4 regions of the Glutamicibacter sp. NPDC087344 genome follow, and region 2 is predicted to be linked to each of the others. Evidence: riboswitches for the same ligand, from Rfam matches in the RefSeq annotation. Region 2 holds a riboswitch; each other region holds the start of a gene.
What was found. Region 2 has a riboswitch for S-adenosylmethionine ahead of ACIOWL_RS11735 (acyl-CoA dehydrogenase family protein). Riboswitches for the same ligand answer to the same signal wherever they lie in the genome.
Positions count from the first base shown of each region.

Region 1: another riboswitch for S-adenosylmethionine. It lies ahead of ACIOWL_RS18270 (hypothetical protein); the one in region 2 lies ahead of ACIOWL_RS11735 (acyl-CoA dehydrogenase family protein).
Region 3: another riboswitch for S-adenosylmethionine. It lies ahead of ACIOWL_RS06415 (bifunctional o-acetylhomoserine/o-acetylserine sulfhydrylase); the one in region 2 lies ahead of ACIOWL_RS11735 (acyl-CoA dehydrogenase family protein).
Region 4: another riboswitch for S-adenosylmethionine. It lies ahead of ACIOWL_RS07820 (OsmC family protein); the one in region 2 lies ahead of ACIOWL_RS11735 (acyl-CoA dehydrogenase family protein).

Region 1 covers NZ_JBIUXY010000012.1:52,150-59,289, forward strand. Annotated here, with positions in the region: gene ACIOWL_RS18245 (sensor histidine kinase) at 1-1,153, opposite strand, end outside; gene ACIOWL_RS18250 (hypothetical protein) at 1,143-1,595, opposite strand; gene ACIOWL_RS18255 (Lrp/AsnC family transcriptional regulator) at 1,819-2,304, opposite strand; gene kynU (kynureninase) at 2,382-3,692, shown strand; gene ACIOWL_RS18265 (amino acid permease) at 3,813-5,195, shown strand; gene ACIOWL_RS18270 (hypothetical protein) at 5,192-5,488, opposite strand; SAM riboswitch class IV at 5,508-5,654, opposite strand; gene ACIOWL_RS18275 (thymidine kinase) at 5,832-6,455, shown strand; gene ACIOWL_RS18280 (TetR/AcrR family transcriptional regulator) at 6,452-7,009, opposite strand; gene ACIOWL_RS18285 (gamma-glutamyl-gamma-aminobutyrate hydrolase family protein) at 7,052-7,140, opposite strand, start outside.
Region 2 covers NZ_JBIUXY010000005.1:364,862-372,001, reverse strand. Annotated here, with positions in the region: gene ACIOWL_RS11750 (ABC transporter permease) at 1-792, opposite strand, end outside; gene ACIOWL_RS11745 (aliphatic sulfonate ABC transporter substrate-binding protein) at 798-1,814, opposite strand; gene ACIOWL_RS11740 (ABC transporter ATP-binding protein) at 1,902-2,723, opposite strand; SAM riboswitch class I at 2,729-2,830, opposite strand; SAM riboswitch class I at 3,097-3,187, shown strand; gene ACIOWL_RS11735 (acyl-CoA dehydrogenase family protein) at 3,205-4,548, shown strand; gene ACIOWL_RS11730 (LLM class flavin-dependent oxidoreductase) at 4,606-6,024, shown strand; gene ACIOWL_RS11725 (heme oxygenase (biliverdin-producing)) at 6,235-6,900, opposite strand.
Region 3 covers NZ_JBIUXY010000003.1:244,962-252,101, reverse strand. Annotated here, with positions in the region: gene ACIOWL_RS06435 (hypothetical protein) at 1-408, shown strand, start outside; gene ACIOWL_RS06430 (alpha/beta hydrolase) at 437-1,090, opposite strand; gene ACIOWL_RS06425 (SGNH/GDSL hydrolase family protein) at 1,521-2,372, shown strand; gene ACIOWL_RS06420 (homoserine O-acetyltransferase) at 2,436-3,584, opposite strand; gene ACIOWL_RS06415 (bifunctional o-acetylhomoserine/o-acetylserine sulfhydrylase) at 3,587-4,930, opposite strand; SAM riboswitch class IV at 5,017-5,135, opposite strand; gene ACIOWL_RS06410 (VOC family protein) at 5,309-5,953, shown strand; gene ACIOWL_RS06405 (hypothetical protein) at 6,045-7,140, opposite strand, start outside.
Region 4 covers NZ_JBIUXY010000004.1:41,070-48,209, reverse strand. Annotated here, with positions in the region: gene ACIOWL_RS07825 (SNF2-related protein) at 1-2,057, opposite strand, end outside; SAM riboswitch class IV at 2,207-2,328, shown strand; gene ACIOWL_RS07820 (OsmC family protein) at 2,360-2,911, shown strand; gene ACIOWL_RS07815 (TM2 domain-containing protein) at 3,044-3,820, opposite strand; gene ACIOWL_RS07810 (hypothetical protein) at 3,873-4,508, opposite strand; gene ACIOWL_RS07805 (hypothetical protein) at 4,508-4,984, opposite strand; gene ACIOWL_RS07800 (hypothetical protein) at 5,209-7,140, shown strand, end outside.

The sequences.
Region 1 (7,140 bases), on a different contig from region 2:
CGGAGAACTTCACCGCGTTGGCCGCCAGCTGCAGCATCCCCTGGGTGATCCGGGCGGGGTCCAGGATGGCGGTGACCTCCTCGCGGTTGCCGATACGCCAATCGCGGTGCCCCAGGGCCCGCGCCTTGTCCAGGATCTCGTCGAGCAGTGCACCCACGTCGGTTGGTTTGCTGTTCAGGAAGTCGGAGCGGTTGGCCCCGGCCAGGGTCATCAGGTCGTTAATGAGCAGTGACATGCGTTTGAGTTCATCCAGCGCGATGTCCTTGGTCTGCGAGACGTCCTCGGGATCCTTGACATCCATCAGTTCCAGATGCCCGCGGATGATGGTGACCGGGGTGCGCAGTTCGTGGCCCACGTCGTCAAGCAGCTGGCGCTGGGAATTCAGCGCTTCCTCCAGCCGGTCAAGCATTTCATTGATGGTTACCGTCAGCTCGGCGAACTCGTCGTGCCCGGTGACCTCGATGCGCGAGGACTGGTCGGATTCGGAGATTTGGCGGGCGGTATCGCGCAGCCTGCGGATGGGCTCGAGCATACGTCCGACAATCAGGTAGGCGGCGCCTCCGGCCAGCAGCATGACCGCCAACCCAACACCGAAAAACACCATGAATTGGGTGTTGATGCGCCCGACCTCGGCCGAGTAGTCGTAGGCCAACACAAAACGGGCTGGTTTGGGATCCGAGGACAGCTGGATGGGGACCGCGATGGCGCGGTAGTCGCTGAGTTTGGTGTCGACGTTTTCAATGAGCACATGCTGGTCCGTGGCGCTGGTTTTAGCCCAGTCGAGGAACTCGGGGTCGTTCTCAAGGCGCATCTGCACCGTTGCGGGTGCGGTCCACTGCAGCTGATCCGCGCTGAGCCCCACCATTCCCTGATACCGTGCGGGCAGGGTGCGCTGCATAGCGGTATACAGCAGATCCTCGGCATGCATAAACCCGTCACCGGTCTGCGGGTCGATCCCCGTTTCTGCCAGCATGCGGAATTCCTCCACGGTGCGGGTTAACGAATCATCCAGCCTGGCGTTGAGCTCCTGGCGCTCGTACACATAGATCGCCGCCCCAGAGGTGGCCAGGGCGAAGCCGACCAAAAGGATCATGGAGCCCAGCACCCGGGCGCGAATGGAAACCCGGCGCCGGGGTTGGCCCTTAGTCGTCATCGTCGTCGCCATCATCATCCCAGTCGTCGTCATCATCGTCATCGTCGACGGTGACCGGCGGCCGTGGGGGAAGAGGTTTCACCGGCCCCTGGGTAGGTTTAGGCGAGATGGTTTTGCTGGGGGTCGGTGTGGGGGTTTTCGATGCTTTAGCTGAGCTGGATGCGGAGGGGCTTTCAGACGGCGAAGCGCTCTCCGAGGCGCTGGCAGAATCTGTGGGGGTGCTGCTTTCACTCGGTGAAGTCGTGGCCTGGGCGGGGTCGCTGCTGGGGTCGGGGAAACCGGTATCACCCCCGGGCAACTCGGATTGATGGACCACAATGCCCGGTCCCAGATCGCGTTGTGATGGCCCGGAGACCAACTGAGCCAGCGCTGCGATGCCTACCCCAAGGACGGATAGGGCCGCAACGATGCCGACAATCCGTAGTACTGCACGTTTACCCATACATTCATTCTCGTCTTTTTAGATGAGATGAAGATGAGAACTTGGCGTTGCTGATTTTGCAGGCGGCCCCCAAAATACGGTGCTCGCCTTCCGGCGCTCGAAGAAAATATCAGGTCAATGACGGTTCCCAGGGCGGTGCGCGAGGATTGAGCGCACCAGCATGGGGTGCGAAGCGCCAGCTGATCGGCACCAAAAATTTGGCCCGTGTTTACCCTGGGCTGGCTTAACGCAGGTGCTCAAAAATGATATTGGTTTGTGTTGACGAAAACGTCCGGTTGGCCCCCAGATGGGTGGCGACAAATCCACGCAGCTCATCGATGGAACGGGTCGCGACCCGCACCAGCAGGTCGGGGGTTCCGCCGAGCACAAAAACGTCGCGGACCGGGCCCAAAGCCGCCAAGGCCTTGGCGGCCGGCAGCATCCGATCCCTGGCCTGCGGGGCAACGATAATCGAAATCATCGCATTGACAGAAACACCCAGCAGCTTTTCGTTGATGCGGGCCTCGTAACCTTCAATCACCCCTCGGGTGCGCAGTGCCTTCACGCGGCCCAAGCAGGTTGAGGGCGCAAGTCCCACTCGCTGGGCCAAAATATTGTTCGCCAACCTGGCATCTGCGCTCAACTCGCCCAGGATGGCAAGGTCCACCTCGTCAACCTGAACAGAATTCGCCGCACCGGCGCCCATGTCCGTCCATCCTGAACTCTGCACGATTCTTCTCCCTAATCCTTTAGAAAAATTCGAGATTCACCAAACATTACCGATACTGATTCTACGATGGAAGGAGCATGGACGGCTTGAAGGAAGGGACTCACAGCGTGCAGTCGATACACACCCGCGAACACTTGGCACAGCGCGATGCGCAGGACACGCTGCGAGAATTCAAGGAGCGTTTTTCACTTCCAGAGTCGGTGATCTATCTGGATGGGAACTCCTTGGGCGCACTGCCTCGTGGTGCCGCCGAACGCGCCGCCGAGGTGGTGAACGCCGAATGGGGCCAGGGCTTGATCCGGTCGTGGAACGAGGCCGGCTGGTTTGACCTGCCACTGAAACTTGGCGACAAACTGGGGCAGCTGCTGGGAGCCAATCCCCAGGAAACCGCCATTACCGACACCACCAGCCTGAACCTGTTTAAGGCCCTGGCCTCAGCGTTGCGCACACAAAAAGCCGACTCCCCGCACCGTCGGGTCATCATCACCGAACGGGACAACTTCCCCACCGATATCTATATCGCCCAGGGGCTCACCGATCTGGTGAATTCGTTGTCCCAGGAAATCGGCGTGCCCTACGAGGTGAGGCTGATTGACGACGAGGCTTCGCTGCGCGCGGCACTCGATGAGGACACCGCCGTCCTGGCGCTCTCCCACGTGAACTACCGGACCGGTTCCATGTGGGACATGGCTGAGATCACCGCCGCCGCCCATGACGCAGGAGCCCTTGTGGTGTGGGACCTGGCTCACGCGGCCGGTGCCGTCCCGGTGGACCTGAATGGCGCGAACGCAGACTACGCGGTCGGGTGCACCTATAAATACCTCAACGGGGGACCCGGCTCCCCGGCCTTCATCTGGGTTAATGCCCGCCACCATGACCGGTTCTGGCAGCCACTGTCCGGTTGGTGGTCCCACAACGCGCCGTTCGCCATGGAGGAAAGCTACACCCCGGCCAAGGACGTGCGCCGGTTTATGTGCGGCACCCAACCGGTGACATCCCTGGCCATGATCGAGGTGGGCCTGGATATCGCGTTGGAAGCCGACATGGCCGCGGTGCGGGCGACCTCGCTGGAGCTGACCGACCTGTTGATTGAGCTGGTGGAAACCCACTGCGCAGAATTCGGGTTTGAACTGGTCACCCCGCGCGAGCATGCCCAGCGCGGAAGCCACGTGAGTTTCCGCCACAAACACGGTTACGAAATCATGGCCGCCCTGATTGCCCGGGGCGTGATCGGTGACTACCGCGAACCCGAGGTGCTGCGTTTTGGCATCACCCCGCTGTACATCTCGCGCACCGATATCTGGGATGCGGTGCAGATCCTGCGTGAGATTCTGCACACCAACGCCTGGCAACGCGAAGAGTACTCCCTGCGAAACGCCGTGACCTAGGCGCAATCTGCCAAACCCCGGATCTTCAACGGAAATCCGGGGTTTTGGCTCCCGAGTACGCTTAGTGGCGGCGTGTGTGCAGATTCCACGCGCCGCCTAGGCACGTCGTAGGGAGTAGCAGTGGCGCAACAGCCGGTTGGAACCGGGAGGCCAAGCACCGGCCTGAAGAAGTCGCTTTCTCCAGCGCAGATGGCCATGATCGCTTTGGGCAGCGCCATCGGCACCGGGCTCTTTGCCGGGAGCAAGCTTGCCATCGCGATGGCAGGTCCCTCGGTGATCCTCAGCTATGTGCTCGGCGGGGTGATTGCGCTGCTGGTCATGGGAGCGCTTGCCGAAATGACCGTCAAGCAACCGGTGGCTGGCTCATTCGGGGTGTATGCCGAAAAATATCTTGGCCGTTACGCCGGCTACCTGACCAAGTATATGTACTGGTCCGCATTGATTTTCGCGGTTGGCACGGAAGTCAGCGCCATCGGGGAGTACATGCAGTTCTGGTTCCCGCAGGTTCCCGGGCTGCTCTGGGTGCTGCTTTTTTCTGCCGCCCTGCTGGCGGTGAACTTTTCCAGCGTGAGGGTCTTCGGAACCACCGAGTACTGGTTCTCCGCGATCAAGGTGTTCGCGGTCATCGCGTTTATCATCATCGCCGCCTGGTTGGTTTTCCATGATCCGCACGACGGTTTCGGATTCGCCAACTACACCGTTGACTCGGGCTTTTTCGCTCATGGCCTTTCGAGGACCTGGAGCGCGGTGATCGTCGCGATCTTCTCCTACATGGGAATCGAAGCGATCTCCATTGCCGCCGCGGAGGCGCACAACCCTCAGCTCGCGGTACGCAAGGCGTTTAAAGTGTCGTTCCTGCGGTTGTTGCTGTTTTACGTTTTGACCATGGCTCTGATCCTGGCCATTGCCCCCACCAGCGAGCTGGTAGCCGGCGGGTCGCCCTTTGTGACCGTGATGAACCAGGTGGGTATTCCTTTCGCCGCATCGGTGCTGAATTTTGTGCTGATCATCGCCGCGTTATCCGCCATGAACGCCCAGCTGTACGCGGCGACCCGGATGCTGCATTCGCTGGCCGCGGCCGGACACGCACCGAAACTGGCCCAGCGCACCAGCCGCGCCGGCGCCCCGGTGCACGCAGTCTGGATGTCCGGCGGAGGAATCGCCGTGGCGGCCCTCGCCGTTGGCCTGGCGCCCGAAAGCGGGTTCGGGTTGATGATGTCCCTAGCCACCTTCGGCGCGCTGGCCACCTGGCTGATGATCCTGTTAACCCACGTCGAATTCCGCCGCCAGATCAGCGCTGAGCAGGGCACCTTGAACTTCAGGCTGCCGGGCTACCCGGCAGCCTCCGTCCTCGGCGCGGTATTGCTTGGCGGGCTGCTGCTCACTACGCTGTTTGTCCCGGAATTCAAGTTCACTCTGATTTTCGGGGTTCCGTTTGTGCTGGTCATGTCGGCGTTGTATTGGCTGGTTTTCGCCCGCCGGTCCGACGTGGGCCGGAATTAGGCGCGCAGCCGGAAAAATGAGCTTCCCACCAGCTGGTGGGAGCCCGGAATCAAGGCGATCTTCAGTCCGGGATTGAACTGCCCTTGAACCTGGATTCCCGAATCCACCGCGGAGCTCAACTTCAACGGGTCAACCGGTTCAAGAATCCATTCGCGCGGCCCGGCGCCGATATGAAGCAGCCCGGTTCCGCTGTCGAATTGCAGCCAGGCGCTGATCCAGTCGTTGGCGAAGCGGGGCAGCGGATTGATCAGGTTCGAGGTTTCGAGGGAACCTGCATATGTGGTGTTGTGCATGGGAACACACCTTTGCAACTTGTTGTCCTTGCCCGAAACACCTGGTGTGCCACGGGCCGCTTCGTCATCCGAGCCACCCGCCGTACAACTGTGTGGGGTTGGCGCCTGATCGGTCGGAGCCTTGCCAAGAACCCTTGTGGATTCCCAGCGATCAGATCTCGTGAAGCTGTCTTCATGGTATAAAACGATGCCGACAGGATGGAAGAGTTCTGCCCGCAAGGTGTATCGATGCTTCACAAAGATTCGCCGGGCGACACGGCACGTCATCTTCCACGGAGCCCGGAGGGCTAAAATCATAGGTGGCCTGCCGTTGGCAGGCCGAAGAATTTAGCGAGGGGCGAGCGTGGCCAAACTGTATTTCCGCTACGGGGCAATGAACTCGGGCAAGTCGACGAGTTTGCTGCAGGCCGCATTCAACTATGAGGAGCGCGGGCAACGGATCTTGTTGGCCAAACCCGGAGTGGATACCAAGGGGGACAGCTCGATTGTGTCCCGGCTCGGCCTGAGCCGAGCCGTGGACCTGATTGTGGGTCCCATGGATAACCTCCGTGAGCAGTTCGCCACGCTGGCCTCCGGCGATGACCCGCAGGCGCTGGTTCCGCACATTGACGCACCACCGGTGGCCTGCCTGCTGGTGGATGAAGCCCAGTTCTTGAGCCGTGAACAGGCTGATGACCTCTTGCGGATTGCGGTCCTTGATAACGTGCCGGTGCTTGCCTACGGTATCCGCACCGATTTCCGGACCCATGCGTTTCCGGGGTCGGCCCGGTTGATGGAGTTGGCTCACTCGCTGGAGGAGCTGAAAACCATCTGCCGGTGCGGGCGCAAGGCAATGTTTAATACCCGTCGCGTCGGGCAACAGGTGGTGTTTGACGGGAACCAGGTGGCAATCGACGGTGAAGACGTCTGGTACGAATCGTTGTGCGCCGCCTGTTATCTGGAACTATCCGGCGGAAAACTCGGTTAGCCTAAACGCTCAGCGGATTCCGGGAACAGCAGCCCGGCGACGGCCCGCTGCAGACCCCAATCGAACCCGTCGCTTTCCGATGAATTCACGTCCAGCTGGATCAGGTTCTGGCGGTAGGCCACCGAACCCAACACATGATTCAACAGCAACTGCTGGCCGAAGCGCGCCTGGTCTTCGCCCAGCCCGGCCTGCTGCAACAAGGCACGCAACTGCAGCACCGGCTCCAAGGATTCAACCTGCATGGCGCTGGCAACCTCAATCACCTCGGGGCTGTCCTGGATAGGCAGCAGTGCCAGGTACAGTTTGCGCATCAACTGCAGCACCGCCTCGCTGGGCGTGGCGAAGTCATCGGCCCGGACGGATAATGCGGGGGTGTTCAGCAGTTTCGCGGCTACCTGAGCCAGCAGCTCCTGCTTGTTTTTGACGTGCCAATACAGGGCACCCACCTGGACATCAAGTTCCTTGGCCAGGCGACGCATCGACAAATCAGCCAATCCGAACTGTTGCAGGATGTCGACCGCGGTATCCACGACCGTTAACTGAGTCAATGCCATGCCTCAAGTCTAGACGCACGGCATTAACTCAGGGCGCGGCGACTAGGCGTCAACCAGCTGATTTTCCGCGGTGTTACGTGGTGCCGGTGCGTGGTGGCCGAGTTGCCGGGCCAAACGCTGGATCAGCGGGC
Region 2 (7,140 bases):
TGCGTCGGTGATCTTGCCGAAGATTGCAAGCAGGATGATGGTCAGGATCAGCCGGTCAAGCCGTCCGTTGTTCTGCGAATCGGTCAGCAGGAAGCCAAGCCCCATGGAGGCGCCGAGCAATTCGGCGGCCACCAGGAACAGCCATGCTTGGGCCAGTGCCAGCCGGAGTCCGGAGAAGATCGAGGGGACCACCGCCGGAAGCTGAACCGTGCGCAACAGCCGGAGCCCCTTGAACCCGAAGGAACGGGCCGCCTCCACCAGATGCGCGTCAACGTGGCGCAGGGCCAAGGAGACCGTGGTGAAAACCGGGAAAAATGCGCCGATGATGATCAGGGTGACCTTCGAATCCTCACCCATCTTCATCCACAGCACCAGCAACGGAACCCACGCGAGTGAAGGCACCGCACGCAGCGCGCCGATGCTCAGGCTCAGCAGCGCATCGGCGAGCTTGGACAAGCCAACCAGGGCACCGAAAAGCAACCCGAGCAATGAACCGATCGCGAAGCCCAACAGCACTCGCTGGGTGGAAATGCCGATGTGTTTGCTCAGGTCCCCGCCGTCAAACAGCTCTCCGCCGGCCGCGATGACCGCTGCGGGGGTAGGAAGGGACCACGGAGCCACAATGCCGCTGACCGTGACATACTGCCACACCGCAATGATCACCACGGGAAGAATTAATGACAGCAACCACTTGGGAGCCTGCAGGATCTTGGCGGCAAAACCGGGTTTATCCTGCGCGGATCGTTTGCTGGTGGTGCCAGCTGGTTCGGAGAGCTGGGTTGGACTGGACATGGGGATTATTCTCCGGAGACGTTTTCGGCGTTGGCCTTGGCGGCGAACTGGTCGTCAACCAGGGTCTGAAGCGCCTCGTCAACGGATTTCTGCTCGGACACGTCGCCGCTGGCCACCAGGGTTGGTCCGATGTTGCGCAGCACCGTGGTGAAGGCTTCGCCCGGAACGGTGTCGACATCCAGGTTTGAACGCTCGCTGATCACGGTTTTGGCGACTGCGGTATCCAACCCTGCAACCTCGGCCAGGATGTCTGCGGTTTCATCCGGGTTTGCGACAGCCCATTCACGGGCCTTTTCATAGGAATCAACCACCAGCTGGGCCAGCTCCGGGCTCTCTTCAATGAAGTCCGCGCGGGCATTGAGGGCACCGTAGGTGTTGAAATCCAGGTTGCGGTAGACCAATTTGGCGCCGTCCTGCTCAGCGGCGGCCATGATCGGATCCAGGCCGGACCAGGCATCCACCGAACCATTGGCCAGGGCGGTGCGGCCATCCGCGTGCTGCACGTTTTGCAGCGTGATGTCCTTTTCGCTCAGCCCGGCCTCTTCCAAGGCCTGCAGCAGGAAGAAGTAGGGGTCGGTGCCCTTGGTCGCGGCGACCGACTTGCCCTTCAGGTCTGCCGGGCCGGTGATATCGGAATCCTCATTGACCACCAGCGCAGCCCACTCGGGCTGGGAGTACAGGGCGATGGTTTTGATGGGGGAGCCGTTTGAGCGAGCCAGCAGCGCCGCCGAGCCGGCGGTGGAACCGATCTGGACGGCATCCGCACGCAGTGCTTCGTTGGCCTTGTTGGAGCCGGCGGACTGGATCCATTCGATGCTGACGCCCTGTTCCTTGGCGGCTTCATCCAGCCAGCCCTTTTCCTTGAGTACCAGGCTCAGCGGGTTGTAGGTGGCGAAGTCGATGGACAGTGTTTTGCCGTCTGCGGCGGCGTTCTCGCCGGCGCAACCGGTCAGGGCCAGGGCGCCAACTGCCAGGGCGGTCAAGGTGAGGGCTGAGCGGCGGGTGAAACGGTGTGCGAACATCAATAATTCCTTGATTTGTGCGTGCGAGTGTAGCGGTTGTGCGAACACAACCGTGCAAAAAGAGTCAGTGCGGGGCGAACGCCCGGATTAATGGTTGGTGGGATCTACACCCAGCAACCCGAGCAGGTGCGCACGGTGCGCGATGAACTTTTCATCGCTGTGGCTGCGTGGGTGGGAGGCCGCCAATTTCAGATCCTCGATCACCGTGGCGCCCTGTTGTCCCTCGGGTCGTCCTAGGACAATCACGCGGTCCGCGAGGGTCAGCGCCTCGTCGACATCGTGGGTCACCATCAGCACGGTGGTGGGCAACGATGCATGGATGGACAGCAGCAGATCTTGCATTTTCAGCCGGGTCAGTGCATCCAGCGCTCCGAAGGGTTCATCCAGCAGCAGCACCCCGGGGCGGCGGGCCAAGGCCCGGGCCAGTGAAACTCGCTGCGCCATACCACCGGAAATTTCGCGTGGCCGCAGGTCCGCGGCCTGGGTCAGCCCGGTGAGTTCCAGCAGCTGGTTGATCAGTTCGGCACCATCGTGTTTGGCGGTTTTCGGTGCCAGGCCCAGCGCAATGTTTTCGCGAACCGAACGCCAGGGAAGCAGGCGCGGCTCCTGGAAGGCCACCGCGCACAGCTCGTTGATTCCGTTGACCTCGCGGGACCCGGTGAGCACCGCGCCACCCGTGGGATGGTCCAGGCCGGAGACCGAACGCAGCAGTGTTGACTTGCCGCAGCCGCTGGCGCCGAGGATTGCCACAACCTGTCCTGCCTCGATGTGCAGGTTGACCTCGCTGAGCACCAGACGCTGTTCCTTCTTGGTGGTGAAGGTGCGCGAGACATTGTGGAAGTCAACGGACAGCGCGCTGGATGTTCCGGTGGTAGCCGTTTGCTGAGGCAAGGCATAGGCAGTAGCCATGATCATCTCCATCGGTCCTGGCGGTAGCACCGGCCGTGAATCCGTGAATCCAACGGTGGTTGCTGCGGCGTCATAGAGCCAGATCTCTCGGCCGCTCGGGATGGTTACGTATCTATTACACGCATTCGAACGATTTTGATGCAAATCTTGCGTAACATGAAAATTCTTCGATCAACCGGCGAAAACTGTGAGAAATTTCGTTATTTATTTCATTGAATGCTGGTTTGATCGATTTTTTCGCCTCACGTGTGGCTCATCTTCGGCGGTTTGTCGCTATGGGCGTTAGCCGGGCTGGAGAGTTTGGGTCTTTTCCGCGACGAAATATGACTTCGGGGCTTGGATTAGCCCGAATATTACGGCTACAAATGATTACGACCCATCCAGAGCGGCCGAGAGATCTGGCTCGACGACGCCGCAGCAACCACCCACCCTAGGGACGGTGCTACCGCCAGGATCGATGGAAAGAATCGAGGACTTTTGTATGTCTTTTGGCGCACCCCAAAACGATTTTGAGGTGGACTTTAACGCGCTGAGCACGCCGGGGGCCGGTAATGCTCTGGAGCTGGATCAGTTCACCGAGGAACGCCCGACCCGTCAATTGCTGAAGGTGACGCCGGGTCCGGGAGCCGACGAGGACTACGAGCGTCTGGCAGCAATCTTCCGCCCGGTATTCGCGCACATCGCCTCCGGGGCCAAGGATCGGGACAGCAATCGCATCCTGCCCTTTGAACAGGTTGGACTGCTTAACCGAGACCGATTCGGCGCATTGCGGCTGCCGGTCTCGGAAGGCGGCCACGGCGCCCGGCTCAGCGACGTTTTTCGCCTGCTGATTGAACTTTCCGAGGCCGACTCCCACGTGGGGCAGCTCTGGCGGGCGCACATCGCATTTGTTGAAGACGTGCTGCGTTTGGAAGACCCGGAACTGCAAGCCAAGTGGTTCGCCCGCATTGCGGCGGGGCAGATTGTCGGCAACGCCTACACCGAAAAGGGCGGAAATGCGCTGGGCGCCCTGAACACCAAGGCAAGCCAGGTGGACGGCCGCTGGGTAGTCAACGGTGAAAAGTTCTACTGCACCGGAACCATCTTCGCGGACTGGACCACCGTCGCGGTGGCCCACCCCGAACGCCCGGGGCGGCAGATCGCCGTCGTTTCAACGCAGCACAGCGGGGTCAAGATCCTGGACGACTGGGATGGGTTCGGCCAGGGACTGACCGGCACCGGAACCACCGAATTCCACCAGGTTCCGGTGGACAGCTTCATGCCTGAAAACCCCAATGATCCCGAAGCCGCAATTTTCCAGCTGGTCCTCATGGCGGTGCAGGCAGGCATCGGCCGGGCGGCGCTGAACGATATGCGCAGCTCCGTCCAGTCGCGCACCCGCAGCTTCAGCACCGGCACCGGTGTTCCGGTGCACCGCGAACCGCAGGTCTTGCAGTTGGTGGGGGAGGTCTCCGCGGAGGTGTTCGCCGCGGATTCGGTGGTCATCGGCGCCGTCCTGGAGGTCGAATCGGCGTTGAATGATACGCACCTGAACGCCGAAGAGCGTTTTGCGGTGTGTGAACTCGCCGCCAACCGGGCGCAGACGATTGTGCAGCCGCTGGTCATCGGCGCCACCAGCAAACTTTTTGACGGTTTGGGCGCCTCCTCCACACGCAGCAGCTGCAATATGGACCGGCACTGGCGCAACGCCCGCACCATCGCCACCCACAACCCTGCCATCTACAAGGCCCGCATCGTGGGCGACTATGAGATCAACGGGGTTCAGCCCCAGCGGCTTTCGGTCACCGGCGAACTCGGCGGCCCATCCCAGGCCTACACCATCTAGCCGTCACGGCACACCCAACAAACTTCTACCGCAGAACTACGAATAAGGGGCACCACCATGAGTGAGAACCAGCCAACGAACCCGCAGCGTGAAATCCTCTTTAATGCCTTTGACATGAACTGTGTCGCCCACCAGTCCCCGGGGCTGTGGCGCCACCCGCAGGACAAGGCCGCGGACTACAAAACCATTGGCTACTGGACCCACCTGGCCAAGGTGCTGGAAAAGGGCAAGTTCGACGGGCTGTTCATCGCCGATGTGCTGGGCACCTACGACGTCTTCAACGGCACCAACGAGTCTCCGCTGCGCACCGGCGCCCAGGCTCCGGTGAATGATCCGTTCCTGCTGGTCTCTGCCATGGCGGCAGTCACCGAGAACCTCGGTTTCGGCGTGACCGCCGGCACCGCCTATGAACACCCCTACCCGTTCGCCCGCCGCCTGGCCACCTTGGACCACCTGACCAACGGCCGAGTCGGCTGGAATGTTGTCACCGGCTACCTGCCTTCGGCGGCCCGCAACATGGGCCAGGAAGACCAGATGGAGCACGACGAGCGTTACAACCACGCGGATGAGTACCTCGAGGTCATCTACAAGCTGCTCGAAGGTTCGTGGGAAGACGATGCGGTGCAGGCGGACAAGGAAACCGGGATCTACACCGACCCGGCCAAGGTGCACCCGATCAACCACGACGGCAAATACTTCAAGGTCCCGGGCATCGCCATCACCGAGCCGAGCACCCAGCGCACACCGGTCATCTACCAGGCTGGCACCTCGCCGCGCGGACTGAAATTCGCGGCCCAGAATGCAGAGGCTGTTTTTGTCACCAGCCCGACCCGCGAAATGCTCAAGTCGACCGTCACCAAGATCCGCGACCATGCAGAGGCCGCCGGTCGCGACCGTTACGACGTGAAGATCTTCGCCATGCAGACCATTGTGACCGCCGAGGATTCAGCAGCGGCCCAGGCAAAGTACGAGGACTACAAGTCCTACGCCGACATCGAGGGCGCGATGGTGCTGATTTCGGGCTGGATGGGTATCGACCTGTCGACCTTCGACCCGGATGACGTGATTGGCAACGACGTGAAGTCCAACGCCATCCAGTCTTCCGTGGCGACCTTCCAGAAGGCCAGCGGCGACGAGGGCAATCCGTGGACCATCCGCCAGCTTGCCGAGTGGGTTGGTGTGGGCGGTTTCGGTCCCATCACCGTGGGCTCGGGCGCGGAGGTTGCCGAGAAACTGATCGACTGGGTGGATTACACCGACGTTGACGGCTTCAACCTGGCCTACGCCATCACCCCGGGCACCTTCGAGGACATCGTGGAGTTCGTGGTCCCGGAGCTGCAGGCCCGCGGCGCCTACAAAACCGAGTACGCCGCCGGCTCGCTGCGCAACAAGCTGTTCGGCGCAGGCGACCACGTGAAGGACAACCATCGTGCAGCTCAGTTCCGCGTCTCGAACCGTGTGGCGTTGCAGCCCTAAGCATTCGCGTCGCTAAGCCTTTGGCGTGGCGAAAGCACCAAGAAGCCCCAGTTCACTTGTGTGAACTGGGGCTTCTTGGTGCTTTGATTCGGTGGCTGGACGTCCGTGGCCGGTTAGGGCAACACCCGAAGGACACCCCGAGTCGCTAAGCTGCGGCGCCAAGAGGGCTGGGCGCCAAACACGCCAACGTAGCCCGCACTCTGCGTCAGCTTAGGCGGCGGCGAGGTGCTCCTCTGAAGCCTGCAGCAGTTCCCCGAACATGGATTTGTTCCACTGGAATCCGCGTTTTGCTTCATCCAGCAAGGCTTCTGCGCGGGTTTCGTCCTGGCCGAAAGCATCCAGCTGCAGACGGTAGCCGTCTTTGTAGAGTTTTGGCTTCTCGATGTCTTCAAAATTCCACATATTCAGCGCTTCGGGCTGAATATCGTAGTGGCGCGCCACCAGCTTGCCAATAGCCAGGCCGCCGGACAGGTCGCCAAGGTAGCGCAGGTAGTGGTGGGCCACCAGCCGTGCTGGTTCGGCCGCTGCGGCATGAATGGCCGCAACATAGTTTTTGGTCGATTCAAGGGCCGCTGGCGCCTGATCGAAGCCATTGGCTGGGAGCAGGACCGCGAGGTCCTTCTCGATATTTGCCGAGCGCTCCAGTGCGAGGTTGAAGATCGGGGCCAGCTCAGGGTCGTTTGCCAGCTTGCGCACCTCCTCCTCCAGCGCCGCGTAAATGTAGCGGTACTGCGCGATCAACAGGGTGTAGTCGCGCGCGGAGCGTTCGCCGCCCATGAGCGTCGTGATGAACTTGCTGGACTCTGCCGACTGGTGGTCATCTTGCGTGACTTGTCGTAGCCGAGCGGAAAATTGTGATTGATCGATAACTGTCATGATCCCCATGGTCCTTAGATGCGAAGTGATTTCAAGGATTTGGTTAAGGCTACCCTAATGCTTTCGGGAGCATGAACCGTTTAGAAGTGTGACACAGGTCATGATTAGCATAACGCAATATGGTGGTCTTTTGGTGCGTTCACTTGGGGATTTTGGAAAGGTGCTGAAATATTTAGTTGACATGGCAATATTTCGACTTCAAGCTCTCACTTTTCGCGTGCTCGGAGATCAATAGGGTAT
Region 3 (7,140 bases), on a different contig from region 2:
CGACGAGAACTATTCACGCGCCTTGGATTCCAATCAAGACACCGAGATCAACTGGAAACCGGAAAATCGCCCCATCAGCTGATTGAGCTGGAGACCAATCTCGATGGACAACCGCACGGTTCTTGGAGCACCTACAAGGAACAGTTACTCGGCATAACATTTTTTCTCTATGGCAGCCAGGAACCAGGCGCCCCAATTGCTCAACATGGATTCACTGAACTACGAATCGAGCTCACCAAACTCTTCGGTAAACCTTCCCACCCGTGGGACGACGAAGAATCCCCTCCCTGCATCTGGGAATGCAACGGCCGGACGATCACTACGCATCTGTTTAACCGCCGGGACAGCGTGGTGATGTTTTCAGTGGAAGATTCGGCACTTGCTGCCGACGCCTCCGCCACGGCCTGAACCAAGTAGTCAGGCCGTGGGTACCGGCTTAGGAATCCTGCTTCAAGACTTCCCGCTTGAGGAAGGCATCAACATCTTGCAGCTCCTCCATACTGACCGAATGCGCGATTTGCGGGTAAGTCTCACTGGTCAGTTCGGTGTGCGCAGGAACCCAGCCTAGGGTGTATTCAATCTTGTCGCGGGTGATGACCGGGTCAGCCAGGTCACGCCCCCAAAACAGCGGCAGTGGATCTGCCTTGAGTTTTGCGTCGTCAAAAATCTCCAATTCCGGGGCCTCGACAGCGAAACCAGACAGCCCAACCACGGCGGATACCGCTTCGCGTTGGTAGCGAGCCAGCGAGGTGGCCATGGCCATGCCCTGCGAGAATCCAAGCAGCGTCAGAGACGAGTGCTGGGCCGCCAGCGGCTCCAGGAATTCCCAGAGGGATTTGACGCTCTGGGCAACGGATTCGACGGAGTAATCGATTTCCTGAGTCAGCGGGAACCAACTGAACCCGGGCCCGGCTTGCAACGGCGCGCGCACCGAGAGATAGGTGAAATCCTGCGGCAAGTAGCGCGACAAACCCATGAGGTCTTCTTCATTCGAACCGTAGCCATGAAGGAACACCAACAGTGGAGTGCCGAGTCGGGATTCATCGTTGCGGGAAATCAACGCAACCGGAGCAGCTTCAGGAATAGTCATAGTAGTTCAAGCGTAGCGACCTCCGTCTCCCGGCAGTGCATCAAGTGACGCCACAAATCCTGATTACCGCCGCCCACCGACGAGTTTGAATACTGCTCGTCATGCAATGTGTTCACGCATTCCCGGTGGCGGGGGTTCTCCTTGATCAGGTTTTTTGATCAGCCTCAGGTGATTCCTCACGGACAAACCGGCAAATGCGCCCGTCGTATCCATCTTGCGCGACACTCCAGCTTTGCTGGAATGACGTCCACGGTCGTTCAACAGCCCCACCATCTCTCATGGGTTGGTCAACGGAGCGAACATGAAGCCTCATCCCGATGCACGTATTCGGCGCGGCAAACTGTTATTATCCAGGCATCGCATCCGGTCGCGCAGTTTTTTCGAATCGTTGACATAAGGTTACCAACGAGTAACAATTTAGCTTGTGGCTATTTCTTCAAGTTCAAACACCCCTGACTCCGAGAATCCCACGGTGCACCCTTGGCGCCGCTACGTAGCAATAGGTGATTCGTTCACCGAAGGTGTGGGAGACCCCGACCCGCAATCACCCCAGTCGTTTCGCGGTTGGGCTGACCGTCTGGCTCAGGAGCTAAGCCGCGGAGCCCCCGATTTCGCCTACGCCAACTTGGCGATCCGGGGCCGGCTGATCGGCCAGATCATCGAGGAGCAAATCCAGCCGACCATTAATCTGAAACCGGATTTGATTTCAATCTGCGCTGGCGGCAACGACGTCTTACGTCCGGGAGGAGATCCTGACAACATTGCCGACCAACTCGACTCCACGATTTCTCGGCTGAATTCCACCGGTGCCACAATCTTGCTGTTCACCGGGCCGGATATTCGGGACACCCCGGTGCTCGGAAGCATTCGCGGTCGCGTGGCGATCTACAACGAAAACGTACGCACCGTCGCGGCACGGTACGACGCCATCGTGGCGGATATGTGGGCCCTGCGGGAATTGCACCAACCGGCCATGTGGGCTGCCGACCGGCTGCATTTCTCACCGCTTGGCCATCAGCGGATTGCGGCGATGGCACTGGATGCGCTAAACGTCCCGCATACGCTGGACGCCAGCATTGATCCGGTTGAAGATCACCGCAGCTGGAAAGAGGCTCGCATTGAGGACCTGAACTGGGCCCGTGAGCACCTAGCCCCCTGGGTGCTGCGTCGCCTGCGCCACCAGTCTTCGGGCGATGGAATCACCGCCAAACGCCCCACCCCGATGCCGTTTGCCGACAGCGCCCCGAACGACTCGCTGGGTGCCGGTGACAGCACCCTCTGAGAACGCAAGCACAGGGCCGCGCCACCGATAACTGGTGGCGCGGCCCTATGCTTTATCCGGCTGTTAGTCCTCGTTGAAAACGAGGGTGCGCAGCACCCCTTCAAGCTGTGCGGCATCGGTCAAGAAGCCGTCATGCCCGATGGGCGACTCAATGTAGTGCACCGGTTTGGGGACGGCCAGCGACGCGGCAAGTTTCACCGACTGCTCCGGGAAGTACAAACGGTCCGAGCTCACCGCTGCCACCAGGACGTTAACCGCTTCCAGCCGGGCCAGCGCGTGGTCAAAGGATTCGTACCCGCGAGCCACGTCGTGGCTCATCAGCGCTTCGGTCAAAATCAGGTAGCTGTTCGCGTCAAAACGATTCACCAGCTTGTTTGCCTGATGATCGAGGTAGCTTTCCACCTGGTAGCGTCCGCGTTGCCCTTCGAAGGGGCCGTCCGGCACTTCGCCTTCTTGCGCCTTGCGGCCGAACCTGAATTCCAGCTCGGCCTCGGAACGGTAGGTCAGGTGCGCCAGACGTCGGGCCAACCCGAGGCCTTCATCCGGGCGCGACTGGTTCTGGTAGTAGTCTCCCCCGGCGAAATGCGGATCCAAGCGGATCGCCTGGGTCTGCACCTGCGCGAACGCAATCTGTTCGGCGCTGGCTTGCCCGGTGGAAGCCATAACCACCAGGTTCGCCACCTGCTGCGGGAACTCCACCGCATACTCCAGGGCACGCGCCCCGCCCATCGATCCACCGAGCACGGTGTGCCAACGAGTAACACCTAGCTGTGTGGCCAGTCGTTGCTCAAGGCGCACCGAATCCTTGATGGTGACAAAGGGGAACCGTGATCCCCACGCAACTCCATCCTCATCTAGCGAGGCAGGCCCCGTGGATCCATTGCAACCACCAACCATGTTGATGGAGACCACATAAAATCGGTTGGTGTCCACAGTGCGACCGGGACCAACAAAATCTTCCCACCAGCCGGCGGTCTGCGAATCCCCCTGGGAGACGTGGGCGTCTCCGGTCAGGGCATGCATCACGAGTACCGCGTTGCTGCCGTCGGCGTTCAGGGTGCCCCAGGTTTCATAGGCCAGGGTCACTTGCGGCAGATAACCGCCAAATTCAAAGGAGTACTCCCCCACGGACGCATGACGCAAAATGCCATGTGTTCCGTGGGTGAGTTCTTCGGTGTGGAGGGTATCTTCTGTAGTCACAATGGATGCCATACCTAGCGGGATTCCTGCAATTCCTTGCCTTCGAGTGCTGCCACAGCCTGGAAACCAAGCTCAAGATCAGCCAAAATATCGTTGATGTTTTCCAGTCCAACACTGAGTCGAACCAGACCCGGGCGCACACCGGCGGCCTGGCGTTCCTCTTCGGAGAGCTGCGCGTGGGTGGTGGAGGCCGGGTGGATCACCAAGGATCGGACATCACCCAGGTTCGCCACATGGGAGTGCAGCTGCAGCGCGTCGACAAACGCCTTTCCTGCTTCTACCCCACCAGGCAGTTCGAAGGCCAGCACCGAGCCGGCGCCGCGAGGTCCGTACTTGCGGCCACGCTCAAACCACGGCGAAGATTCCAGACCTGCGTAGGCGACCGTTTCCACGTCCGCACGAGCTTCCAACCAGTTCGCCACCTTGGTGGCGTTTTCCACGTGGCGTTCGATACGCAGCGAGAGGGTTTCCAGCCCCTGGGCAATCAGGAATGCGTTGAACGGAGCCGGCGCGGAGCCAAGGTCGCGGAGCAACTGCACCCGAGCCTTAAGAATGTAAGCCAGGTTCGCTCCCAGGATGCCGTTAACACCTAGGTCGCGGGCGAATACCAAACCGTTGTAGGACTCATCCGGGGTGTTGAAGCTTGGGAAACGTTCTGGGTCCTTGGCGAAGTCGAAGTTGCCCGAGTCAACAATGACACCGGCAATCGCGTTGCCATGGCCGCCGAGGAACTTGGTGGCCGAATGGATCACGATATCCGCACCCCACTCGATGGGGCGGATCAGGTACGGGGTCGCCAGGGTGCTGTCCACCAGCAACGGCACGCCAACCTCATGGGCGATGGCGGAGATCCCCTCGATGTCCAGGACGTCCTGGCGGGGGTTGGAGATGGTCTCTCCGAAGAATGCCTTGGTGTTCGGCTTGACCGCGTCACGCCACTCTTGCAGGTTATCCGGGTCGGCAACGAAGGTGACCTCGACTCCCAGCTTCTTCAGGGTGTGCTTCAGCAGATTCTGCGTTCCACCGTACAAGCTCGGGCTGGCAACCAGGTGGTCGCCGGCCTCGGCGATGTTCAAGATCGCGAAGGTGGTCGCCGCTTGCCCGGAGGACAGCAGCAACGCTCCCACCCCACCTTCAAGGTCGGCAATGCGGTTTTCCACGGCCTCGGTGGTCGGGTTGCCGATGCGGGTGTAGATCGGTTCCAATTCCTGCAGGGCAAACCGCGCGGCCGCGCTTTCAGCGGTAGGGAACACAAATGATGTGGTCTGGAAAATCGGCAGGGCACGTGCCCCGGTGACCGGATCAGGGCTCTGGCCCGCATGGATCTGACGGGTTTCAAACGACCAGTTGTTGCTCATGGCAGCCTCCAAAAGTTCTGTAACTATGGGGGTACACCACTGACACTCCACCAAGCAGAACCTCGATGAGGTTTTGCCAGAGGGGTAACCCGCGCTTGTCCTTTAAGCCGAATGACTCAAGGGCCAGGTCTTCACCCGGGGCACCCCACCGCGGTTGGAGGGTTGCCGCCCAGTAAGCCGGGGCTTGTTACTGGGACTCATGACCTGCCTCAAGTGTGCCTGAAAATCGAATATTTTGACAAGTTGACGCGGGCTTTGGAGACTCAATCGGTCATATTCACAGCAGATACCCCACCCGTCGCACAGAATTCGATGAGCGAATAATTCTTAGGATCACCTAAGTGGAGACTGGGATCACAATATTGTCATGATTGGCACATGATGAGGCTAGATCACGTTACGTACGCATGCGGCCCAGATGGGCTCTTGCCAACCGCTGAAAGAATTGCAGAGTCTCTGGGCTTGGAATTCGTCAAGGGAGGCGTGCATCCACGATTTGGAACTCGCAATGTAATTTTCCCACTCAAGCACAACCAGTACCTTGAAGTCGTCGAGGTGCTCAATCATCCAGCCAGCCTCAAGGCGCCTTTCGGCCAGGCCGTGCGCGCCCGCTCCGAACTGGGCGGCGGTTGGATGGGTTGGTGTGTCTCATTGGACGACCTCAGCGGCGCGGAGGAACGCCTGGGGCGCAAGGCTGTTCCGGGGAATCGCAAGTTCCCCGACGGCCGCGAACTCACCTGGCAGCAGATTGGAATCAAGGGCCTGATCGCAGACCCGCAGGTCCCCTACCTGCTGCGCTGGGATGACGGAACCGAAGAGCTGCACCCCTCACGAGCTCTGGAACCAACCGGTGAAATTAGCGAGATCAGCATTGCCGGGTCCCGCGACCGTGTGCTCGAATGGTTGGGCCAGCCCGAGAATGTGAATCTGGGCCCGGTCACCACCAAGTACCAGGCCCCCAACGGAACTCCGGGGATCCTTTCGGTAACCTTCGCTACGGCCAAGGGCCTGGTAGTGCTGTAGGACCGGAAAATGCACTAGCACCAAGGTAGGCGGGGACAATGGCGTCCCCACCTACCTTTGGTTTTTCCCTTGCCGCCGCTGAATCCTGATCCTAGATCCCGGGCAGTTCAACCACGTGGCAGGATTTGATGCCCTCGGCCGCCCGCTGCACCCACGCACGTTGGGACTGCTCATCCAGTGCCAGCAGGGCAGCTAGACTCTCGCCTTGGTCCGAATCGAAAAATTCGCGGTCTGCCTTGGTTGTCCACCATTGATACATCAGATTGGCCTGCTCCCACATCGAATCCTGCGCCGAGGGATATACCTGTTCCGAAGCGGTCGAGCCGTCTTCTGGCTCCAAGGTGTTCAGGCACTGCTCGCTGGGATTAATCGACAGGGACATCGCCAGATCCCACACCACCGATTCGGGAGAATAGCGGTCCTCGAAATCAAAACGAAGGCCGCCCGTTGCCTCGGCATGCCGTCTGCTGCTGGTGATCACCGCCGGCTGGCTGATCCCGGTAGCTGTTTCCAGGCGTTTGATGCCCGCGACAATATTGTGACCGCCCAGCTCCCATTCGCTGGCTTCGGCAGGCCAGAAACAGTACTCGTGGCCGTCTCCGGGCTGCTCGCACCTGAGTTGGGAAGTGCGGCTGACTTCTTGTTCGGCCCCGGCGCTCTGCGCCGCGAGGGCTCCACCGCCCCACAACACCGCCAGCGACACAACTCCGCCCACGCACAGCACCCGGCGCGCGAGCCGAGGCGTGCCCTTGGATTTGATGCAAATGGCCAGCGCCCCGAGCAGCGACCAGCCAAGATAGCACAGGACTACCGCCTGGACGACACCGGGATTCGGACCCGAGTCCTGGCTGCAGCATCCGGTGAGTCCGGCCATGTTGCTCAGCACCGGCCCAGGCGCCACGAGGGAAAACAGCTGAAGCCCGGCGAACAGCACCATGCTTGAACCAAGCGCCAGCCAGCGCGGCAAGAGCAATCCCAGCCCCAGTCCGCCGAGGCACAAACCAAGAATCATGAGCAGGGCGAGCAACGACAGGGCGAGGTCGGGGACAAAAAACTCGTACATCCGGTACATGACGGTGATATATCCCAATAGATAGGCGCCGGCGCCTATCACCAACGCCGGGGCGAGCAACCTCACGGATGTCACAACCACCTCGCGGGCGCCGCTGGCCCGGCTCAGCGCGGGA
Region 4 (7,140 bases), on a different contig from region 2:
GGCGCGAAACGGTGAGCCTCATTCACCCAGTTACCCACCACGGAGGTTGGGGCGAGCACCAAAAACTTTTGATCCGGATTTTCGATTCGCGCCTGTTCCAGGGCAGCCAACAACTGCACGGTTTTACCCAAACCCATATCATCGGCAAGCACGCCGCCTAGGGAATGGGTGCGCAGGAAGTTGAGCCAGGAAAGTCCCTGCTCCTGGTACGGGCGCAGCTCGGCTTTAAACGACGAGGGAAGTTCGACCTTCTCCAGCTGTTCCCCGTTGGTCAGTCCTGCCACGGCTTCAAGCCACTGGTTTTCCTGGGCTTCGATAATTCCCAGATTCACCAGTTCCTGCCACCAGTCGATACTCAACTTGTGGATGCGGATGCTGTTGCCCGACACAGAGCCAAGTTCGCCGGCTTCATGAACCAGCTGGCGCAACTGGTGGAATTCCGGCCCGTCAATGGGAATCACGGTCATGTCTTCAAGAACCAAGTACTCGTCTCCCAGCGTGAGTGCCGAGAGAAGGTCAGCGAACGGGACCTTCAGCCCATTGATGGAGACCTCCACCGAGAGGTCAAACCAGTCGCCGGTGCTCTCCCCCGCCTCGATGCTCACCGTGGCTGGTTCTGAATTCAGGGTGTAGTTCGGTACCTCGTCATTTCCCAGCACGTGAATGTCTGGGTGCTCTTCCAGCAGCGGGAGCAGGTACATGATGAATTCGATGGCTTGGGACTTGGTGAGGTTTTGTTCTGGAAAGACCCCGCTCTTGGTCGGCCGGCCCAAAGGCTCATCCCCACCGAGCTTGTCCTGCACTGAAGTGATAATTTCGTGCTCGACCGACTTCTGGCGTGGAGCTTTAGAACCGTAGTACCAGGCGAACCGAAGGTTCATTCCGGACTCGGTGTCAATCATCTGCAACTGGAGTACCGGCCGCGGGACCTCAGGCACCTTGTAGCTATTATCGGCGCTCCGCACCGGCGCGACCTGGCGCAAAGAATCGAGGTACTCCGTTTCGAAGTCTTCAATGTCAGAGGTTGGAACCAGCATGGCTCCCATGCTGAGAAAGTCCCGAATTTCGTGTGCCACGGCGTCCTCGAGTGGAGCCATTGACAGGTCTTTAGCTTTTTCCAGTGGTTTGTCGGAGTACACCACCAGGGAGGGAGGGCTGCCCAAAGCAATCACGTGATCGGCCTCGCCGTGTGGCCCGCGGAAAACACTTTCAATCGTCAACCCGCTCTCGCCACGTCGCAGGTCGAGGAAGGCCGAGCCCTTGAGCTCGGACAAGGAAACCACGTTTCGGTTGTTGGAGTTTCCGTTGACAACCTGAACTCCTGATTCAAGGATCACCTCAAAGGCTTCACGCAGATCCTTGCCCGGCAGCCTATTCAGGCTGACCCACTCGGACGTGTCCCAGACGTGCCCGTACTGGTCGTGCTGTGCGCGTTCGCTGAGCATCACCAGTTCATTGACCGCGCGGCGCTGCGCCTTGGGGAACCGGTCATCAAACATCAGCCCACGCCATGACACCCCGGTTTGCACCCAGGGGCTGCGCGCCCCCTTGCGTGCCGGACGCGCGTTGAGGTGAAGGGTGGGCCGGCCGTAGCTGGTGCCGGCAGTCACCTTCAGGATCAGGCCGAGCGGTTGCTCTTCAATGTCTTCCTCGACGTCATTGTCCCTGGGTCCGGAGGGCAATATTCGTTTGAGTGTGCGGGCCCACTGGGGGGCGGGTTGAGCTTTCCAGGTGTTTTCCGGCTTCACCTCGCTAGAGACGGTAAAACCTCCACCGCTGATTTGTGTTGCCGCCACCAGCATTGCGGCGACGTGCTCACAGGAGTACTCCTCCGGGTGCTCTTCGCAACGGCTGCTGAAGCTGATGTTGGTTCCCTCGATAGACAGCTGCACTATCACCAAAGAGCCTGCGACCCAGCCGGAGATAAAAGAGAGTCCCGGAGTATTGCGTCGTTCGTTGATGGCAACCTGCCCCGCGTTGGCAAGCCGCCAACCTTCGGTAAATTCCGAATCGGTGACCAGGGTCTGTGCGGCAACGGGGGTCAGCTGATATTCCATACACACAACTTCACGGGTAGAGGTCCGCTCCATAACATCGCGGAAATTCACATCCATTCTATCGAGGGAACCGACAGTTCGCCGTGTGACGAATCGTGAAGTTGGCTATTTACCCAGCATGCCGAGAACCGGTAGAAAAGTAACTACTGAATCACGAGTTCCAATCGAATAAGCCCTGGCTGATTGGACGGCAACCCTCTTCGCGTCATTGTGCGGGGTGCTCCAGGTGATGATTCGACGGACCTGAAAGACAGGTTCGTAAGCGATGGCGCCCCTTGCGCCAGAAAGGGGATTTATTCCTCATGTCTAACGCAGCTTCCACTCTTTCCATAGCCGAAGATCGTTCCGCACGCCTGCAGCAGGCCGGTACCGGTTGGGGTGAACGAATCTCAGCAACCGCAGATAATGCCAAACTGACATTCACGGTGCAGGGTGAAGGTTTTGGTTCGGTGGCCAGCAACATCGTTGCCGGGAAGCACACCTTTACCGTGGATGAGCCAGCGGCTTTGGGTGGAGACGACGTTGCCGCCAGCCCTGTTGAATACGCGCTGGGCGCCTTGATCTCATGCCAAGTGGTTGTCTACCGCCTCTACGCCGAGCAGCTGAACATCCAGGTTGACGACGTGAAGATTGTAGCCGAGGGCCACCTTGATGTGCGCGGCCTCTTTGGCATCGATAAAACCGTGCGTCCGGGCTTCACCTCGGTTGATCTCGACGTGCAGATCACCGGCCCGGAGACGGCCGAGCGTTATGACGAACTGCGCCAGGCTGTTGACGCCCACTGCCCGGTCTTGGACTTGTTCGCCAACCCGGTTCCGGTCACCACCGCTGTCACTCTGACCCCGGCGAACTAAAGCTTTCAGCTTCTGCCTCACACCAGGCATCAATGCAATAAAAACCCGGGTGGGCTCTCTTCCCCATGATGAGAGCCCGCCCGGGCGCATTTCCGTGCTCACCGCCCCAACGGCGAGACACGAAACCTTTGGTTAGCGCTTCTCTTCGATGGTGATGCTCCACCCGTCGAAGTTCGCTGCAGTCACGTCAAGGAAATAGGTGCCTGCCGACTTGTGCAGCGCGGTTTCTTCTTCCACCGGCCCGTCAAGCATGACTTCTGGGAGTCCGCCGTCCTTCATCAGGTCGGTTCCCTCGGTCAAGAGGTAGATGGCTCCAATGGCCATGTCTTCGCCACCGGTGAAGCTGTAGGTCATCCGCGCCTCGGCACCGGTCAGTTCAAACACCTTGCTGGACTTGTCGGTTTTGCCGTCAAGGACAATCACTTCCTGCCACGAGGTTTCAGCCTTTTCTTCCTTGGCTGCTGGCTCCTCTTTGGCTTCGGCCGGCGCTGCCTTGCTTTCGGTTTCGCTACCGGTAGCTGGCAACTCAATGGCCGAGGACGACGACGCACCGTCAAAGCCTGCAGTACTCGCGTTGACCATACCGCCGATTCCGCCAATTACCACCAGCACAATGCTGATGATCCAGGCCACCACCTTGTGTTTGGCATAGCCTTCCAGCGGGCGGCGGAACTTGTCCGTCATGCCGCCACTGAGGATGATAATCAGGTCGATCAGGGCCCACAGGCCCAGACCGCCGAAGGTGAACAGTTTCAGCAGGCCGGTACCCACCTTGCCCAGGTAAAAGCGGTCAACGCCGAGGGCGCCCAAGAACAGGGACAGCAACCAGGTTGTCAAGAACGACTTGGGTGGCAGGTACGGAGCAGGGTGCTGAGCCATAGGCGCAGGCTGCATATTGTTGTAGCTCATGATGATTCCTTTGATTTGTGATGATCAATGACGGTATGCGCGCCACTGGGTGTTATTGCTTGACCCAGGTACCGCAGCGCACCGATTCGAAGTCTTGGCCCTTTGAGACAGTCACCGTGGGACGGCCGCCGCCGGGGATGCCGTTGTTGATGATGTCGTCCCCATTGGTCCCGGACTTGAGCACGGCCCAATAGCAGTTGCTGCCTACCGCTTCCTTGGCCCGGTAGGTCCCGGCCTTGATGTCGGTGCCCACCGTCCAGATGCCGTCGCTGACGGAGTTCGCTTCCTGCTCAGCTTCAACGGTGCCAACGGCCTTTTCACGGGCCAGCACCGCAGCTTCGGCTCCGTCAAGCTCTTCGTCGCGTTCATCCAGCGTGGCGGAACGGGAATCAAGGTCTTTGCCCTGTTGCTCCAGCTCGGCCTCTCGGTCCGCAAGACCTGATTTCAGCTCGGTGAGCTCCGCACTGAGCTCGTCACGTTCGGCGAATACTGCCGTGGTGGTGTCCGAGAGCGCCAGATATTCTTCGGATTCCTTGGGATCCGGGATATTCATCCCCCAGAAGACCCCGCCTCCCAAGGCTCCAATGACTAGGACCGAACCCAAGACAAGTCCCCAACGCTTTTTCTTGGTTTTCGGTTCTGCTGGCAGTTCTTCTGGCACCGGGTTCAGTGGCTTGAGCGTACTCATCAGTTTTTCGCCCCTTCAATCAGGATGTTGATTCCGCTGTCCGGGTGGTAAGACCAGCTGGCCTGCAATCCGTCCCAGGTATCTCTTTGGGTTCCGTCCAATGCGCGAGTCCGGCTCATCTTCTGCTGAGTAACCTCGGGGACTCCGAGCTCGTCTAGCATGCACAGGTAGGAAAAGTAGTTGCTGGTTCCAGAGTCAAAGGAGTCCTCGCCCTTGGTGTCCAGCTCAATCGCGGCGCCTCCGTCCATGACGGTGTAGCCTTCGGCATCCATGCTGCAGTTTTCCACGGCCTGGTCAATGACCTTCTGGCTCATGGCCGAGCTGCTCACTCCCCCGCCAGAGGCCGTGACCCCGATCAGCAAGCCTAGAACGGTGCCGGCTGCAAGACCTGCCGAAGCTGGAATGATCCACGACTTCTTGGGACGCTTGCTCAGCATTTCCGGCGGGACGTAAGGTCCCTGCAACTGCGGTTCCACTAGGGCCTCCTGGTGCGAGTGAGTGATGATGTGGACGAAAACGTACCTGCCAGGAGTCGAAATCCGAGGGGGGGTGTTTTCGTCGCGAAACCAGCATGCAACACGACTTCGACATTTTGATACTAACTTGCTGATAATGGGGGTTATCAGCTCATGCGGTTGTCATCTGAAGGCGTTTTATTAGGATTGAGTCATACCGTTCGCGCGTTCCAAAGGAGGCTGTCATGCAGGCACAGGATTTGCTGTCGCTGTCAGACATTGCGCGTCTCGCCCAGGTACAGCGACCGGTAGTCACCATGTGGCGTTCACGCAGTCGCGGGACCGAGACGCCCTTTCCCGAGCCGGCGCATACCACCGGCTCGCAAGACCTCTTCAGGTCAGAAGAGATTGTTTCCTGGTTGCAAGCTACCGGACGCGGCAACAACCCGGAGTTTGATGCAGACGCGGCGGCGTTCTCCAACATTGCACGAGATAACTTCCACCCGGTCACCGCGCTGCTGGTACTCCAGCAGCTCTGGGGCCGGCCATTCCAGGGCCTCAGCGCTGAAGACCTGCTCGATGCGGCCGATGAAATTGACCCGGATGATGAGTTCCTCTATTCGGAACTTGAAGCGACCACCGACCAGTTGGAGTTCCTAGCGGCTTACGTTGATAAGCTCATCGATGCCTCTTATGGGGCACTGCCAGCATTCGAATCACTCGTGACCGACCGATTCCGTGCCAACGAAATCTCGATAAGCCGCACCGCTATCTCTACCGAAGCCCGCCAGCTCGTCGCTCGCTGCGCACTTGAACTAGCGGGCAATGAATTGCTTTTCCATGAAGCCACTCATGGCGGCAGCGACCTGATCCATGAACTCTCACGGTCGCTAAATGAATCTACCGCGGCAATCATCCAGCAACCAGTTGTTTCCGAAATCTCAAGCCCAGCAGATCGGATGACCCTGCGCCGGCTCAAGATGCTTGCCACCGCGAACGATTCATTGAGCATCAGCAAGCCGTTCGGCGGAAACCAGCCGGTCGTGCACCTGGCGCAGTTCCCTTCTCCAGAAGTTTCCTCTACGGATCCCGAAGAGATATTACAAGGAATTGACGACCTTGTTTTGGAGCTTGGTCCAACTCAGGGAGCAGTCATCATTGCGCCGGCAGATGTGTTGATTGACACGATGTCCTCCAAGAAATTGACCAGCATTCGTGGCTCAATCCTTCGTATGGGACGAATTCGAGCCGCCGTTCGACTTCCCCAAGGCCATCTCCTCTATAGGCCGCGCACGGCCTTGGCGCTTTGGGTCATCGGTCCGACCGTAGAGGAAATCCCACTGGCGGAACGCCGCATCATGCTGGCAAACCTCAGCGATCTTGAGTTGGATGAAAATGTCATCTCGGATTTCGCCACAGATGTTGGCGCAAGCCTGATCGGTGATGAGGCGTTACGTACCCGTGCATTCAGGTTTGCCCAATGGGCTCGCACCAGCGTTGTCATTGCGTCCACTGGAAGCTTGATTCCAAGCAAAAAGACTACTCACCCCTCGCGAGTAACCGATTCTTCGGATCTAGCTAAACGGCAGGTTGAGCTGGAACTGGCCCTTGATCATTTGATTTCGGCGGCGTCACGACCACAGCTGAAGATTGAACTTCAGGCACGCAGTGTCAACGACCCGACTTCCCAGCACTTACGCTCGGCGACAACTCCTCTAGGAGACTTGGTGCACCAGGGCACCGTCCGCCTCATCTCGGGTACCCGTTTCACAAAACTTTCGTTAGGCGATGCCAAGCACGAAGGCATCAAAGTCTGGAACCCCACTGATCTGCTTCACGGACAGCCAACGGGCGCGCTTTCCTATTTTGACCTTACCCAGTCATACGAACATGCGCCCCTCACGAAACCCGGGGATGTAATCTTCACTGCCCACGGCAAGCCCAGCGCAATCGTGGACCATCAAGGATCACATGCCGTGAATTATCCGGTCAGGATCCTCAGAATTGATTCCGGCTCTGATTCAGGAATTGTTTCCGAGGTACTCGCGAAGGACATCAATAGTGCGTTCCATCCGCATTGGCGTCGGTGGGACGTTCGCCGGCTGCCTCAAAGCACAGTGGCAGCATTGGAAAGTTCACTGCGCACCATTGAGGAAGAACGACTTGCGGCGGTTCAG